DNA from 4 places in the Kitasatospora sp. NPDC048407 genome. Region 4 is predicted to be linked to each of the others. Evidence: riboswitches for the same ligand, from Rfam matches in the RefSeq annotation. Region 4 holds a riboswitch; each other region holds the start of a gene.

Region 1 (4,141 bases), on a different contig from region 4:
GCCAAGGCCAACTCCCCGATTCCGCTGATCGGCATCGGTAAGGACACGGCCGAAGCCTTCGCGCCCCACATCGCCGACGTGCGCGGAACAAAGGTCGCCGTCCTGGCGGCGAGCCAGGTCGACGAAATCACCAACCAGAAGTGGCGGGCCGGCGAGCACAAGGCCGGCATCGCCTCCGCGTTCGACGAGAAGGCCCTGCTGCGCGCCGTCACCGAGGCCAAGGCGCAGGCGCCCGTGGTGCTGGTCTACCTGCACTGGGGCGAGGAAGGCGTGGCCTGCCCGACCGCCGCGCAGACCGCACTCGCCAAGAAGCTCGCCACGGCCGGCGCCACCGCCGTGGTCGGCACCCACGCCCACACCATGCTCGGCGCGGGCATGCTCGGGAACACCTACGTGGCGTACGGCTTCGGCAACTTCCTCTGGTACGGCACCTCGAACTACACCGCTTCCGACGAGACCGGCGTCACCACACTCACCATCAGCACCGACGGACGCGTCACCGGAGAAACCTTCACCCCCGCCCACATCGACGGCCGCGGCGTGCCCGTCCCGCAGACCGGCAGCGCGGCGAAGGCCGCCCAGCAGCGCCGCGACGGCCTGCGCGGCTGCACCGGACTGGCCGCCGTCCCGAAGTGACGGCGGCTCGACCGGGCGGCCGTCAGCCCAGGTTCAGCACCTGGCCCGGGTGGATCAGGTCCGGGTTCTCGCCCACCACCTGCTGGTTGCTCTGGTAGAGACCGCTCCAGCCGCCGTTCAGCTCGTGGCTGCGGGCGATCTTCGCCAGCGTGTCGCCCGGGCCGACGGTGTACGGCTGCGGGGACGGGGTCGCGGCGGACGGGGATTCGGCGGGCGCGGGCGCGCTGCCGGGCGTGGAGGCGCTCGGGGGCGGCGTGGTGGTGGCCGGGTCGGGGGTGGTGGGCTGCTGGGTGCCGCCGTTGCCGTGGCTGTCCTGACCCTGGCCCTGGTCGTTGCCGTGGCCTGTGCCGTTGCCGTTCTCGGCGCCGTTCCCGTTTCCGTTGCCGTTCTGGTTGTCGGACGGTGTGGTCGGGGTCGGGCTCGGGTCGGTCGACGGCGCAGTCGGCGTAGTCGGAGCGGTCGGAGCGGTCGGGGTGGCCGGGCTCTCCGGGGTGGGGGCCGGGGACGGCGTGGCCGCAGGCGGCTGGGGGTGCGTCAGCTGTATGTAGCGCTCGTACAGGCTCTGGTGGCTGGTCCAGAACCAACCGCCGTTCTTCTCGTACCAGTACACGTGGTACACCGGGTCGTAGCCGGGCAGGCCGGAGAACACCGGAGTGGCGTTCTGCGGGGCGACGGTGCCGTCCGAGGCGGTGTTGACGGCGGCGATGCCGCGGGCGCCGCGCAGCGCACCCGATTCGTCCGCCGAGTCGTTGTTGTCCACCACGCCGGGGGCGCTGACCGTGCGCAGGCCCGCCGTGTCGGCGCAGGACACCCATGGCTGCGGGCCCTCGGTGGCCAGGATCCGTTCGGCGACCGCGATCTGCTGGCTGCGGGTGGCTCCGCTGGGCAGCTCGGCGTACCGGGTACCGCCGTAGTCGATCCAGCGCTGGGCGGTGATCTGGAGGCCGCCGTACAGGCCGTTGCCCGAGTCGGAACTCCAGTTGCCGCCGCTCTCGCAGTCGGCGACCCGGTCCCAGACCGTGCTGGGGGCGGCCTGCGCACCCGTCACGGCGAGCAGGGGCAGGGCGAGGCCGACGCCGGCGACGCCGGCTGCGGCGATCGCCCGCTCGGCGGCTTTCTCCGCCTGGCTCTGCCGACGGTGGCGCCCGGAACCCGTGAAGAGCATGCCAGATCCTCTCCGCACGCCTGCGAGGTGAGCTGTCGGGTTCGGACCGGAGGGAGGCCCGGCCGCCGTGTGCCGGCGGGAGCCGGTGCGGAGGCTTCACCCCTAGCCGTGGGGGCGGCGACGTACCTGGTTCCCCCGTCCCTGTCCAAGGGTTGTGGTGGTCGACCCGGCAACGCGGCGGACAGGGTTCGGCGTTGCCGCGTGCGGGGCCCGGCGGTGCGGGCCGGACCGAGCCTAATCACTCGAACGGAGCAATCACAAGCTCATCGCGGCCGTATTACGGCCGAGTTGCGCTGCCCGGGCGGTCGGGCGGTCGGGTGATCCGGCGGTCCGATGGTCGGGTGCGAAAGTCTGGCCGATCGGTGGGATTGGGGGAGCGGGGGGAGGGAAGGCGGACGGTCCCGCTTGGGCCTTGGAAGCTGAATTGTCATCAAATGCCGTGGAATTAAAGCGAGTTGAGCGATATCCGGGCATTGCAGGCGTTGCGGATAAATCGCGCGACAGCTGCTTCGGGAGCTTCCTACCATCGCGGTGATCGCTGTTCCCCGACCCGCTGTGGAGGTGCCCGTGGCTGTGCTGATTCCCGAAGTACTCCGGGTGGAGCGCCAGTTCGCCCGTCTGTTCGTCGGCCAGTCGCTGTCCGTCCTGGGCGACAGGGTGTCGTTCGTCGCGCTGCCGTTCGCCGTGCTGTCGATCGGCGGGTCGGCCGCCGATGTCGGCCTGGTGGCTTCGGCGGGCCTGCTGCCGGTGCTGGTGTTCATGCTGATCGGCGGCGTGTGGGCGGACCGGATGCCAAGACAGCGGATCATGCTGGCCTCCGATCTGGTGCGGTGCGTGGTCCAGGCGGCCGTCGCGGTGTTGCTGCTCACCGGGACGGCCCGGGTCGGGGTGCTGGCACTGCTGATGGTGGTGTTCGGGGTGGCGGACGCGTTCTTCCTGCCCGCCTCCACCGGGCTGATCCCGCTGCTGGTGTCCGGTGAACGGCTGGGCGAGGCCAATGCCTTGCGCGGGCTCGTCCACTCGGTGGGGTTGGTGATCGGCCCGGTGCTGGCCGGCGCGCTGGTCGCCCTTGCCGGGCCCGGCGGTGCCCTGATGGTGGATGCCGCGAGCTTCGCGGCCAGCGCCGCCGTGCTGGCGAGACTCGGTGCGGTGGGCGGGCGGGCCAGTGCGGAGCAGGCCGAGCGACTCGGGTTCCTGGCCGAACTCCGGGTCGGCTGGCGGCAGGTGCGAGAACGGGCCTGGGTGTGGTCGGGCATGCTCGCGATCGCGGTGTACCACGTGGTGGTGTTGCCCTCGGTGTTCGTGCTCGGCCCGGTCCTGGCGGACCGCGAGTGGGGCGGGGCCGGCGCCTGGGCCGTGGTGGTCACCGCCTTCGGCCTCGGCTCGATCGTCGGAGACGTCTGCGCCTACCGCCTGAAACCGGCCCGGCCGATGGCGGTGGCGGCCGTCGGGATGGCGATTGCCTCCTGCCAGGCGCTGATCATCGGATCCGGTGCTCCGGTCGCGGTGATCGCCCTGCTGGAGGCCTGCACCGGAGTCGGCGTCTCGCTCTGCTTCGTGCTGTGGGAGACCTCACTCCAGGTGCACATACCCGAGCAGGTGCTGTCGCGGGTCAGCTCCTACGACCACCTGATCTCGGTGGCGCTGATGCCACTCGGCCTGGTGCTCGCAGGCCCGCTCGCGGACGGGATCGGCGTGCACCGAACGCTGTTCGGCATGACCGCGCTGGGAGTGCCCGCCGCCCTCCTCCTGCTCGCGCTGCCGGCCGTCCGGAAGCTGCCCGCACGACCACAGGTGGACGCACCTATCCAGTAATCCATGAAAGAGTGGAATAGGCTCGTCGTGCACGCCGCGCGGTCAACGCCGGCGGAGCACCGCACCACGCACCACGTTCCACGCACCACGTTCCACGCATCACGCACCACCCGGGAGCCGTCCATGTCCGTCGAGGCCCAGCGCCCGCTGCCACCCCGGGCAGCCGCGCCGACCACTGCTCCGCCCGCCATCCCGGCCGGCGGGCCCGGTGGCCGCCCGATCCGGCTCGGGCTGCGCGCCAACCTCGCGCAGTTCGGCCTGCTGGTGGCGGTCAACGCCCTGGTCGGGGGCATGCTCGGGCAGGAGCGGACGGTTCTGCCGCTGCTCGCCGACAAGGTCTTCCACCTGTCCGCCTACACGGGTGCGCTGACGTACATCCTGGCGTTCGGCGCGACCAAGGCGGTCACCAACTTCTTCGCCGGCACCCTCTCCGACCGGTACGGGCGCAGGCCGGTGCTGATCGCGGGCTGGCTGGTGGCCCTGCCGATACCGGCGATGCTGGCCTGGGGCCCGACCTGGGGCTGG
Region 2 (4,141 bases), on a different contig from region 4:
CGCACGGTCGGGGTGACCGGATTCGAACCGACGGCCTTCCGCTCCCAAAGCGGACGCGCTACCAACCTGCGCCACACCCCGTGGTGCCGAGCAGAAGAGTACACGTCGGGCCGCCTCCGACCGGGGCGATATTCGCGAGCCGACAGCGCGGAAGGAGTGTGCAATCCACCGGCTCGACCAGGTACCCTGATCCAGTCCTCGCCACCGCGACGCGGTGCGGGTACGCCTTTGCGGGTGTAGCTCAATGGTAGAGCCCCAGTCTTCCAAACTGGTCACGCGAGTTCGATTCTCGTCACCCGCTCCGAATGGCCAACGGCCCCGACTGCCAACGCAGTCGGGGCCGTTGCCGTTCTCCGCGGCGCCAGCACGGTTCGCCGGACAGCCCGAAGGCCCCGCGCAGCGGACTGCGCGGGGCCTTCGGGGGTGAGGCGTGGATCAGACGTTGACGCCGTGGGCCGCCAGGTAGGCGACGGGGTCGATGTCGGAGCCGTAGTTCGGGGTGGTGCGGATCTCGAAGTGCAGGTGCGGGCCGGTCACGTTGCCGGTGGCGCCGGAGAGACCGATCTGCTGACCCGCCGTCACGGACTGGCCGGCCGAGACGGAGATCGAGGACAGGTGGGCGTACTGGGCGTACTTGCCGTCGGCCAGCTTGATGACGACCTGGTTGCCGTAGGCACCGCCGTTGCCGGCGGAGACCACGGTGCCGTTGGCGATGGCCTTGAGGCTGGTGCCGGTGGCGACCGGGAAGTCGATGCCGGTGTGGTAGCCGGAGGCCCAGTTGGAGCCGGCGACCTTGTAACCGGTGGTGACCTTGCCCGGCGCCGGGGCGACGTAGGTGGAGCTGTTGCTCGCGGCGGCCGGGACCGCGGTGGGGGCCGTGGTGGCGGTGGTGGCCGTGGTGGCGACCGGGGGCGCCGCCTGCGGGGCCGGGGCCACGGGCTGGGCCTTGACGGTGCCGGTGGTGGCCGGCTTCGCGGTGTCGGCCTTCTTGACGGCGACCTTCGGCGCGGTGGCGGTGTCCGTGGAGGTGGACTTGGCGGCCGGGGCCTGCGCGGGGGCGGCGGCCTGGCCGTTGATGGCCAGCTTCTGGCCCGGGAAGATCAGGTCGGGGTTGCCACCGACCACGGAGCGGTTGTCCTGGTACAGCTTCTGCCAGCCACCGTCGACGTGCTGCGCGGCGGCGATCTTGGACAGGGTGTCGCCGGAGGCGACCCGGTAGCTGTGCGGGGCGGCGGCCTGGTCGGCGACGGGGGTGGCGTCCACCGAGACCGTGGACGGGCGGCTGCCGGCCTGCTCGGTGGCGGTGTGCGCGGAGGCGGCGGTGACCGGGAGGCCGATCGCGGCGCCGGCCACACCGGTGGCGATGGCGATCCGGGCGATGGTGGCCAGGCTCGGCTTGCGGTGCTTGCCCTGAGCGGACATGAAGGCGTTCCTCTCCGACGCCTGCGAGGTGAGCTGTCGGGTTCGGGCGAGAGTTGCCCGGCCGCAGGGACTGCGGCTTCACCCCGAGCCGTTCCCGGTGGTTTCCGGGCCCGGCGACTTACCTGTGGTTCCCCCGCTCCTGCCGTGGCGTGGTATCTGGTCGGCACCGGACGACGGCAGGACTAGGCGTTCCGTCCGGTGGCCCGCCCGGTCACTGGCCGGGCTGCGGAGGAAGCAAATCCCACGGCCCGTGAGGCTGGCAAACGCCGATCGGCCCCGCTCCCTGGATCGGGAAGGGGCTGACGATCCACCAGGTCACGCTGTGCCGACACCACGCTGCGGTGCGCGTACGCGATCATGACAGTGCGCGTACGAACCCCGCACGGTGGGCGACTTCGGCCACCGTGCGCGTTCGGGCGCGGACCTGGCGTGACGTCGCGGGTGAGCCTGGTCACCGTGGGCAGGCCGAATGGACGGCGCGGGGGTGTCTCCCGCCCGTCGTGGCGTGCCGCCGGGGAGCCGACAGGCCGTCAGCCCGCGATCGACGCGATGGCCTTGGAGACCGAGGTGAGGAACTGCTGGATCGGGCCAGCCATGGTCGACTGGCTCAGCATGAAGCCGAACAGGGCGGCGACGATGGCGTGCCCGGTCTTCAGCTGCTTGTTGCGAATGAAGATCGCGACGATGATGCCGAACAGGACAAGCGCGGAGACGGAGAAGGCCACCGGGACTCACTTCCTCGATTCATGGCGGGGGTTCGGTGGAAGCCGGCGTTGGCTCCCAGGCGGAAACCGGCCCCTGCCCCCCGTGTCCCCACCACTCCATCCGGACTCAGTGTGGTCGCTCGTGCTGAGTGCGTAAAGGACTTGCCCGGTCGCTCGGTGCCCGAACCCGCCTGGCAGGACTGATTTTCGCCGACCGCGACGATAGCGGACGGGTTCTGACACCCCGTCGGCGGGCGGTGGTCCGTGCTGGCCTGCGCGGCAAACCGGCAGGCAGATCCAACATCGCCGCCCGGCTCGGGCCGCGAACCGGAATTGGCCGAAGATCAACGTCCGGGTTTGACACTCCGTGGACACTCCGCGCTCACCGCGTCTGCACCGGACGGAGGTTCAGCGGCGCCAGACCAGCAGCACCGCGCGGTCGTCGTTGACGTGCTTGGCGACGGTGTCGATCAGCCGGACCGCGGAGCCTGGCCGGATCGACCCCGGGGCGGTGGCGACCAGCCGGTCGGCCTCGCCCATCAGCCGGTCCATGCCCTCGGCGAGGTCGCGGCCGGGGATCTCCACCATGCCGTCGGTGCACAGCATCAGGACGTCGCCGGGGCCGAGGGTGCCGCGCACCCCCTCGAACTTGGCCTCGTCGTAGACGCCGAGCAGCGGGCCCTCGGCCTCCTTGACCTCCCAGTACCCGGCGCCCGCGAGGCGGTGCATGCCGGGCAGGTGCCCCGCGGAGAGCAGTTCGTACTCGCCGGTGTCCAGGTCGACCACCAGATGGACGGCGGTGGCGAAGCCCTCCGCCCAGTCCTGCCGCAGCAGGTAGCCGTTGGCGGCGGGCAGGAAGTCGTGGGCGGGCAGCGAGCCGAGCAGGCCGCCGAAGGCGCCGGAGAGCAGCAGGGCGCGGCTGCCGGCATCCATGCCCTTGCCGGAGACGTCGGCGAGGACGGCTTCCAGCATCCGTCCGCCGGGGCCGGTGCGGGCGGCGACCATGAAGTCGCCGGAGAAGGACTGGCCGCCGGCCGGGCGCAGCGCGGTGTCGGTGTGCCAGCCGTCGGGCAGTTCCGGGACCCGGCCCTGGATCCGGATCCGCTCGCGCAGGTCGAACAGCATGGTGGAGCCGCCGCGCCAGGGCACGCCGATCCGGCGGCGGAACTGGGCGACCAGCAGTCCGGCGACGCCGACCGCGCCGACCACCAGCGCGGAGCCGGGGGTGACGCCGTGGGTGTAGGTCTCCGGCTGCGCGCTGGCGACGCGTTCGCCGGTGTGCACCAGGGATTCGGTGATCAGTCCGGCGGCGGCGACGGCGTACAGCAGCACCAGGGTGCCGGGGCGCAGCAGCAGCGCGCCGGCCAGCACGGGCAGCACCAGGGCGGTGGGCGGGGCCCAGTCGGGAAGCAGGATGTTCAGCAGGACCAGGACGGGCACGGCGAGGGCGAGGGCGGCGAACGCCCACCAGTCGACGCCGTCGCCGCGGAAGTAGTCGACTCCGGTGCGGCGCACCCTGCGCCTGGCCCGGTACAGCGCAGCGCGCAGCCGGGCCGTCACGGGCTCGCGGGACGGTCCGCCGTCCCGGCCCGTCGCTCTGGGGCGCGCTCTGCCGACCATGGGGACCGACTGTATCCACCGCCGGTGCGCGCGTCGACGGCCCGGTGGCACCGAGTGCAACGGGAGGGGCACGCTCCGGTGGGTTTCGGCCGCCCGGGAGGCCGGCTACGGCATGGGCGCGACAAATCGGTCGCACGGTTCCGGATCGGGTGGTAGGCAGGGGCTCATGACGATTCGACACCCCGATCTGACCATCCGGCCGTTGCGCGCCGAGGAGTGGGAGACCTGGTACAGCACCCTTGACGTGGCCTTCGGCGGCGGCGGGGAGGCTCCCGCCGAACGCGCGCTGTGGCACGAGTTGACCGAGGTGGAGCGTTCGCTGGCGATCTGCGAGGGCGAGCGCATCGTCGGCGGCTGCTCGGCGTTCAGCTTCCGGCTGGTCGTGCCGGGCGGAG
Region 3 (4,141 bases), on a different contig from region 4:
GCGAGCAGGGCGGCGACCGCCTCGTCGCGCGAGTGGCCGAGGACGGCGGCGGCCAGGTGGTCGGTCAGGTCGTCGAGGGTGCGGACGGCGACCAGGCGGCGCAGCTCGGCCAGGCCCCCGGGGACGTGCTTGTACAGCGACGGGGTGGCGACCCCCGCCTTGGCGGCGACGGCGGCCAGCGTGAGCGTCTCGGCGCCCTGGGCGTCGATCAGGTCGAGGGCGTGGTCCACCACCGCGGTGGGGGAGAGTCCGGCGCGGGCCATCAGCGGGCGACCTCGTTCAGCTCGTTCAGGAAAGGGAGCAGGGCGTCGGCGACGGCCTGGGGGTAGCCGGCCATCGGGTAGTGGCCGCCGTTCTCGATCATCACCTTACGGCCGCGCAGCGCGGCGGCCTGCCGGTCGGCGATCAGCTCGGGGTTCGGGAAATCGGGGTCCTTGCTGCCCATCAGCACCAGCGCGGGCACGTCGACGGCCTCGCACCAGCCGACCGGCGCGGAGTCCCCCGTGAGGTAGCCGCGCAGCGCGGCCTTCCGGGCGGGCTCGCGCAGCATCTCGGCGAGGCCGGCCCGGTAGGCGTCGAAGTCGGCGGGCCGCGCGGTCGGGTAGTAGAACTTCTGCATCGAGCTCCACAGGCCGGGGAACGCGGTGACCAGCGGGGCGGCCAGGCCGAACAGGGCCTTCTGGAAGGCGTTCAGCGGGAGGTTCTCGATGAAGGCGTCGATCAGCACCACCCCGGCGGTCCGCCCGGGGGCGAGCTCGGCCGCGCGGACCACGGTGGCGCCGGTGTAGGAGTTGCCGGCCAGGACGGCGCCGCGCAGGTCGAGGTGGTCGAGCAGGGCGACCAGGTCGTCGGCGATCGCGGCGGGGGAGTAGTCGGTGAACCCGGTGGAGGACTCGCCGAGGCCGCGCAGGTCCATGGTGATCACCCGGTGCCCGGCGGCGGTCAGCAGCGGTGCGAGGTGCCGGTAGGTGGCGCGCTTGTCGAGCATGCCGGGCAGCAGGACGACCGGGACGCCGGTGCCGGGGGTGTCGTCGTAGGCGATCCGGCCGCCGGGGACGTCGACGTACCGGGTGGTGCCGAGGGTGCTGTTCATCGCGGGCCTCCTGGGCGGGCGTTGCGGTGCGCCGGGCGCTGGAGGCCCGGCCGACTGCCGATAGCCATAAAGCTAAGGCTAATAGCCTTAGCCGTCAAGCCGTGGAGGCCGGCCGGATCGGTCAGATCCCCTCCACCTTGAACGGGTCGTGCTCGGCGAGCAGCTTGTCCAGCCGGGCCTGGTCCACCCGGCTGGTGATCGCGCCCTCGTCCTGGCGGTCCCGGATCACCTTGGCCAGCGTGAACGCGGAAGTGATCTCGTACAGCAGCCCGACGGCGAGGAAGGCGCGCATCCAGGCGCTCACCGGCAGGTAGGCGATCCCGAGCGAGAGCGCGGCGGTGGCCAGTCCGAAGGAGACGGCGGCCTGGGCGAAGTAGGCGGCGGTGGTCCGGTGCGGCACGGTTGCGGTCATGGCATCAGGGTCGCGCCGGCCCGGAGGCGTGGCGTGAGTACGGATACTCAACCACTCGGTCACAATCCGTCAGGTTGGCCCTGGTGAACCGTCACAAATCACCCATAGGGCGTCAGGAAATCTTCGCTGTCTCGTGGTAGCGGCTTGGAATCATGGGGTCCATAGGATTAACGTTTGATAACGCAGCGCGGTCGGCAACGCCGTAACCATGCGGCACCGTGCGCCACGCCTAATCCACTTGGGCACACCCTTCGGGGCGTCCCAGGAGCCGGGGAACCACGTTTCCACCGGGGTGAATCGGGACGGCCCTGGGCTCGACCGTAGGAGACCTTCCACCTCCGAACCCGTCAGCTAACCCGGTCGGCGGCAGGGAAGGAAGGAGCACGCCCCCGTGGCGTCGACCTACACCGAGAGCACCGGCACCCAGTTGCTCGACCACCCGGTCGAGCCGGAAGCCGCCCGGCACCGGCTGCCCCGTCAGTCCCGCGCCGGCGCGCCCCTGCTGGGCGTCACCGCGATGACCGCCGCGCTCGGCGCCACCGCACTCGGCGCCGCCCCCGCGCAGGCCGCCGCCCCGGTGCCCGTCACCGCCGCGGACGAAGCCTCCGACGGCCTCCTCGCCGGCGACCCCGGGCTCGCCCTCGCCGCCCGCATCCAGCAGCAGGCCGACGGCCAGCGCACCGCCGCCGACGAATCCGCCCGGCTGGCCGCCGCGCAGGAGGCCGAGGCCAAGCGGGCCGCCCAGCAGGCCGAGGCCGAGCAGGCCGCGCACACCCTGCCGGTGGCCGGCTACCAGCTGACCGCGCACTTCGCCCAGTCCGGCGCGCACTGGGCGCACCTGCACACCGGCCTGGACTTCGCCGCCCGCACCGGCACCCCCGTCGCCGCCGTCGCCGGAGGCACCGTCACCTCGGCGGGCTGGTCCGGCCCCTACGGCTACCGGGTCATCCAGACCCTGCCCGACGGCACCGAACTCTGGTACTGCCACCTCTCCCGGATCGCCACCGCCTCCGGCCAGGTCGCCCCCGGCACCGTGCTCGGCGCGGTCGGCGCCACCGGCAACGTCACCGGCCCGCACCTGCACCTGGAGGTCCGCCCCGGCGGCGGCGCCCCGATCGACCCGCTGCCCTGGCTCCAGCAGCGCGGCCTGCAGCCGTAGTTCTTCCGCTCATCGACGGCCGCCGCGCTCGGGCAGGAGCCGCCGGCCGAACACCGCGCAGCCGAACAGCAGCCCGCCGGCCAGGAAGAACGGCTCGTACAGCACGGTCGCGAAGCGGGCCATCGCGTCCAGCTCCGCCACCGAGCGGTGACCCGCCGCCAGCGCCAGCCAGTCCGGCACGGAGGGCGCGGCGTGCACGATCAGCAGCACCGCCGTGCCCCGGGCCGCCCACAGCAGCCCGCGGGCCGGCAGCCGCTCGCCCCACGGCCGTATCAGCGCCAGGGCCAGCGCCGCGGCCACCGCGCACAGCGGTATCGCGATGATGTCGATCACCAGCAGCGGCGTGTTGTCCAGCACCGACAGCCCGCCCGGCAGACCGGCCCGGCCGCCCAGCAGCCAGTACAGGTGCACCAGGGCGAAGACGGCCGACCAGAGCGCGGCGGCCTGCGCGGCGATCCGACGGAACGGCGGGCGCAGGCCGACGGAGGTGGCGCCGGCCGGAGTCACGATGTCCATGGCTCCACCCTGGCCCGGCGGCCCCGCCCCGCGGATCGTCCGGACGGCCAGGACCGATGGATCATCAGGACGATTCCGGGGTCCTCCGATCGGCGGACCCGGCGGGCCGAAACCCTCAGTACACCTCGGGGGCCAGCTCCGGGTACTCCTCCAGCAGCAGCCGGGCCAGCCCGGGCACCGTCCACTCGCCGCACAGGTCGATCGCGGCCTGCGCCACCGCCTCCTCGAAGTCCTCGAACTCCCCGGAGAGCTCGTCCGGCATCGGCAGGCCCCGGGCGTTCAGCTCGGCCAGGTTGCGGTAGCTGCGCCGCATCAGGCCGTGCTCCAGCAGCCGTCGCGCCCCGTCCGTGGACACCCCGACCAGCAGCGCCCGCTCCGGGCCCCAGCCACCGTCCGGATCCACCCCCGGCACCCGCTCGTACGCGGCGAAGCGCTCCTCGACGTCCAGCGCCCGGAAGTCCTCCAGCCATCCCCGCACCTGGTCGAGGTCGTCCACCGGCACGCCGTCCGCGCGCAGCAGCAGCGTGTACAGGCGCGGCCAGGTCAGCAGGTCGGACCGGCGCAGCAGCGAGTCCACCAGCACCTGGCCCTGCCAGTCGGCCTCCTCGCGCAGCTTCTCCAGCCGCTTGGCGTTCAGCCGCCGCGCCGCCCGCTGACGTTCGATCAGCAGCCGCACCGCCGCCGGGTACGCCCAGGCGTCGCCGTCCGGCTGGACGTACAGGTGCAGCTGCTCGTACAGCAGGTGCTCCAGCACCGGCGAGGACAGCTCCGGGAAACCGTCGTGCAGCCGGGCGCCGCCCAGCTCCAGCAGGGTCAGTACGGTCCGCACCGCCGGTTCGGGTACCGCCTCCAAACCCTCCTCGGCCGCCCAGTCCAGCAGGTCGGCGGCACGGGTACGGGGGAGCAGGTGCAGGTCTTCGTCGTCCACCCCGGTACGTTAACCGGTCCGCGCGGGGCCGAC
Region 4 (4,141 bases):
GGTGCGGGCCTGGGTGCGACGGCCGGTGGACAGGTAGTCGCGCACCAGCAGCTCCACCGCGTCCTGCGGGCTGCTCACTCCGAGGCGCATCATCGCCTCCAGCGCGAGGTCCGCGTCCAGCGTGATCGTCACCTTCGCCATCGCACCGCTCCAGGGGCTCGGGACTGCTTCCGGTCTTCGGCGTTCGGCGTTCGGCGTTCGGCGTTCGGCCTTCGGCGTTCGGCCTTCGGCGTTCGGCGTTCGGCGTTCGGCGTTCGGCCTTCGGTCTCGGCCGAGGATAGGCCGCTGCCCCCGGAGCCGACCAGGGTCCCCGAGGGCAGCGGTGTCCGCGGTGCGGTCACCTCATGCGCGTGCGCGTGCGCGTGGTGTGCGCGGTGCGTGTGGTGTCAGGCGGTTCAGACCCGACCGGCGAAGTCCGGCGCCCAGTTGGCGATGGTCTCGGTCTTCACGCCGGACTTCGGGTTGGCGGCCTCGACGTACTTGCCGTCGCCGATGTAGATCGCCACGTGGTAGACGCCCGAGTTGGAGCCGTTGTTCGACCAGAACAGCAGGTCGCCCGGCTGCAGGCTGTTCAGCGAGACCCGGGTCGAGTAGTCGGCCTGGTCCGCGGCCACGCGCGGCAGGCTGATGCCGGCCTGGCGGAACGCGGCCTGGGTCAGGCCCGAGCAGTCCCAGCCGCCGTTGCCGGTGCCGCCGTAGATGTACGGCTGGCCGACCTTCGACAGCGCGAAGTCGATCGCCGCGGCCTTGGAGCCGGTCGCCTTGACGGCGGCGGTGGCGGTCGTGGTGGCGGTCGTGGTGGTGGCGGCGGGCTTGGCGGGGGTGCTCGGCTGGGCCGGCGCGGGGGTGCTCGGCTTGGCCGGGGCGGACTGCTTGGCGGGCGCCGACTGCTTGGCCGGGGCCTGGGCGACCGCGACGTTGCCGAGCGCCAGCTTCTGACCGGGGTAGATCATGTCCGCGCCCTCGGTGAGGACGGAGCGGTTCAGCTCGTACAGCTTCTCCCAGCCGCCCTCGACGTTCTGACGCTGGGCGATGGCGGACAGCCAGTCGCCCGCCACGACGGTGTAGCTGCCGGAGGCCTGGGTGTCGGCCTGCGGCTGAGCCTGCGGGCGGCTCTGGGCCTGGCTCTGGCGCTGCTGCGGGGCCGGCTGCTGGGCCTGCTTCGGCGCCTGCGGCTGGGCCGGGGCCTGGGCCTGCGGCTTGGCGGTGGTGGTGGAGCCCGTGGAGGTGTCGACCTGCGGGGCGGCGCCGCCCTTGGTCAGACCGGCCTGGACCGAGCACACCGGCCAGGCGCCGGGGCCCTGGGAGGCCAGCACCTTCTCGGCGACGGCGATCTGCTGGTCCTTGGTGGCCAGGTCGGCGCGCGGGGCGAACGCGGTACCGCCGAAGGCGGCCCAGGTGGAGGCGGTGAACTGCAGGCCGCCGTAGAAACCGTTACCGGTGTTGATCGACCAGTTGCCACTGGACTCGCACTGCGCGACCTTGTCCCAGGTGGCCACCGAAGCGGCGGAGGCGGTACCCGCGGCCAGGCCGGGGACCGTGAGGCCGATGCCCACAACACCAGTGGTGGCAATCAGACGGCGGGCGCGCTTGGCGCTGATGGGCAGCATGAAGAAGCGTTCCTCTCCCACGCCTGCGAGGTGAGCTGTCGGATTCGGGCTGGAGTTGCCCGGCCGCGCACACCTTTCGGCGCGCACGGCTTCACCCCAAGCCCCGGACCGGTCCGTCAGGACCGCCCCAGGGCGACTTACCTGGTTCCCCCGCCCCTGCCGCGGTGCGTCATTGCATGAGCCGGCCCACCCGGCGGCAGGATTCGGCGTTCCGGGCGAGCTGGGTCCGTGTGTCCACGAACGTGGGCAGGACATTAAGCGGAATTAAGGACGATTAGCAAATTCCTGTGACGGCCGTCACCGGGTCCGAAAAATTCGATCAAGGAATTTTGGGCGAACTCCACGGCGAGCGGCCAAACCTGGGCTTCCGTCAGGAAATTGGCGATCTTGTGCCCGTTTTGGGTGGTTATGTGGCCTGCCGGGCGAATATTCGCCTTGGCTAGTGTTTGTGACCGACCGGATGGGGAGTTATGGGCGTTCTGTCCATCTTGTCCCGGGAGCTGAAGACCCTTTGCTGACAGGTCGTGGAATTGCGGCCATCGCCCATTTCTGCCGAACTGATGGGTGATGCTACGTCAGAATGCTTAGCTGTTTCGGAAGTCGCCGATTTCCGTTGTGACAGCCATCTATGCTGCCCGCGACGATTCGGAGTCCCTGCACGTTTCGGGAGGCGGCCATCGTGGAGCAGTGGGAGAACGCGCGGCAGCAGCGGCCGTTGTCGGGGCGGCGGCGGGTGTTGGCCTGGCTGGCGGTCGGGACGGTGGCGGCGGTCGGTGGGGGAGTGGTGCTGCGGCAGTCGTTGGCCGGGGCGGAGCCGGCGGCGGGGGCGGTGGGCGAGGGCGGGCGGCGGTGGTCGGATGCCGAGGGGTGGGGCGGGAAGGTGCCCGGGGCGGGGAGTGCCGTGCGGATCACCGACAAGGTGGTGCTGGACGGTGATGCCAAGGTCGGGTCGCTGCTGATCGACACGGGTGGGTCGCTGGTGTTCGCCGGGGACCGGTCGGTGACGTTGGAGAGTGCGGGCAACGTCGAGGTCCGCGGGGTGCTGGCGCTCGCGCCCGATGCGGCGCACACCCATACCTTGCGCTTTCCCGACATCGACGAACGGCGGTTCCAGGGCGGCGGCATGACCGTCGTCGACACCGACACCGGCCTGTGGGTCACCGGCCGCGGTTACCTGCGGCTGGACGGTGCGCCCCGGACGGCGTGGGTGCGGGCCGCGACCGAGCTGAAGGCGGGGGACACCGTACTGAAGCTGGCGGTGGCGCCGGAGGGTTGGCAGGTGGGTGACGAGCTCGCCGTCACGCCGACCGCGCCGCCCGATGCCGAGGGGTTCTCCGATGCGTACGACCTGGTGACGGTTCAGCGGGTGGACGGCCCGAGCGTCACGCTGGCCGCGCCGTTGCAGCACGCGCACCCGCGGGTGAGTCTCGGTGGTGGGGCGGTGTTCGGGGCGGAGGTGCTCAACCTGACGCGTAACGTGCGGGTCGAGGGCACCGAGCAGGGGCGGGCGCACGTCCACCTGACGTCCAGCCGGCCGGCCGATGTGCGGCATGCGGTGCTGCGGCGCGTCGGGCCGCGGGCGGTGGGGAAGGAGAGTTGGAACGGGCAGCCCGTGAGCGAGCCGGTGCTCGGGCGGTACGGGTTGCACTTCCACATGCTGCTGGACACCTCGCGCGGCACGGTGGTCGAGGGCGTGGTGGTGCGCGACGCCGGAAGCCACGCGTTCGTGCCGCACAACAGTCACGGCATCACGTTCCGCGGCTGCATCTCCCACAACACCTGGGAGGACGCGTACTGGTGGGACGGCCCGATCGACACCCGCACCCCGCAGGGCCCGTCCGACGACATCGCGTACGAGGGGTGCGTCGCCTCCAGGACGGTGTTCGAACCGAATCCGCGCGGCTACCGGCTGACCGGCTTCAGCCTCGGCGCGGGCACCGGCTCCTCGGCGAAGGACTGCGTGGCCGTCGGCGTGCAGGGCGCGACCGGGGCGTCCGGGTACGAGTGGCCGGAGACCAGCGAGGGGGTGTGGACGTTCGAGAACTGCCTGGCGCACAACAACCTGGAGAACGGCATCTTCGTCTGGCAGAACTCCGAACACCCGCACACCGTCAGCCGGTTCGCCGCCTACCACAACGGCGGCTGGGGCATCGAGCACGGCGCCTACCTGAACGACTTCGCCTACCGCGCCTCGGTGCTGTACGGCAACGCCGCCGGCGGGATCGCCGTCCACGCGCTCGGGCGCGACAAGGGCACGGTGTTCGACGGGCTGCTGATCGACGCCGCCGGGAAGTCCGACTACGCGGTGGCCACCCTCAAACACCAACTCGACGGCGAACTCGTCACCCTGAGCCGCAGCCGGCTGACCGGCTACCGCAAGGCCGGGGTGGCGTTCCGGGCCACCGGGGACGGGAAGCCCGACGACATCGCGGTGCTGGACTGCGAGTTCGGCGACGGCCCCGAACTGTGGCTCGACCCGGACGCGCCCGCGCCCAAGCAGATCCTGTTCCGCAAGGCCGGACAGTCGGAGA

Evidence for each region. A riboswitch is a leader RNA that binds a small molecule or an ion and turns the genes downstream of it on or off. The one in region 4 is predicted to bind cyclic di-AMP.
Region 1: another riboswitch for cyclic di-AMP. It lies ahead of ACGFWJ_RS07050 (transglycosylase family protein); the one in region 4 lies ahead of ACGFWJ_RS35535 (transglycosylase family protein).
Region 2: another riboswitch for cyclic di-AMP. It lies ahead of ACGFWJ_RS34715 (peptidoglycan DD-metalloendopeptidase family protein); the one in region 4 lies ahead of ACGFWJ_RS35535 (transglycosylase family protein).
Region 3: another riboswitch for cyclic di-AMP. It lies ahead of ACGFWJ_RS30340 (M23 family metallopeptidase); the one in region 4 lies ahead of ACGFWJ_RS35535 (transglycosylase family protein).

The regions. Positions count from the first base shown of each region.
Region 1 covers NZ_JBICXW010000002.1:371,843-375,983, forward strand. The annotation lists gene ACGFWJ_RS07045 (CapA family protein) at 1-636, shown strand, start outside; gene ACGFWJ_RS07050 (transglycosylase family protein) at 659-1,801, opposite strand; cyclic di-AMP (ydaO/yuaA leader) riboswitch at 1,805-1,971, opposite strand; gene ACGFWJ_RS07055 (MFS transporter) at 2,369-3,616, shown strand; gene ACGFWJ_RS07060 (MFS transporter) at 3,740-4,141, shown strand, end outside.
Region 2 covers NZ_JBICXW010000035.1:27,371-31,511, reverse strand. The annotation lists tRNA gene ACGFWJ_RS34725 (tRNA-Pro) at 8-81, opposite strand; tRNA gene ACGFWJ_RS34720 (tRNA-Gly) at 231-301, shown strand; gene ACGFWJ_RS34715 (peptidoglycan DD-metalloendopeptidase family protein) at 436-1,422, opposite strand; cyclic di-AMP (ydaO/yuaA leader) riboswitch at 1,428-1,582, opposite strand; gene ACGFWJ_RS34710 (hypothetical protein) at 1,953-2,147, opposite strand; gene ACGFWJ_RS34705 (PP2C family protein-serine/threonine phosphatase) at 2,535-3,746, opposite strand; gene ACGFWJ_RS34700 (GNAT family N-acetyltransferase) at 3,913-4,141, shown strand, end outside.
Region 3 covers NZ_JBICXW010000022.1:78,056-82,196, forward strand. The annotation lists gene ACGFWJ_RS30325 (TetR-like C-terminal domain-containing protein) at 1-263, opposite strand, end outside; gene ACGFWJ_RS30330 (alpha/beta fold hydrolase) at 263-1,093, opposite strand; gene ACGFWJ_RS30335 (YiaA/YiaB family inner membrane protein) at 1,215-1,505, opposite strand; cyclic di-AMP (ydaO/yuaA leader) riboswitch at 1,722-1,886, shown strand; gene ACGFWJ_RS30340 (M23 family metallopeptidase) at 1,897-2,664, shown strand; gene ACGFWJ_RS30345 (DUF3995 domain-containing protein) at 2,674-3,180, opposite strand; gene ACGFWJ_RS30350 (hypothetical protein) at 3,296-4,108, opposite strand.
Region 4 covers NZ_JBICXW010000039.1:17,048-21,188, forward strand. The annotation lists gene ACGFWJ_RS35530 (hypothetical protein) at 1-141, opposite strand, end outside; gene ACGFWJ_RS35535 (transglycosylase family protein) at 396-1,610, opposite strand; cyclic di-AMP (ydaO/yuaA leader) riboswitch at 1,616-1,792, opposite strand; gene ACGFWJ_RS35540 (hypothetical protein) at 1,898-2,053, shown strand; gene ACGFWJ_RS35545 (hypothetical protein) at 2,290-4,141, shown strand, end outside.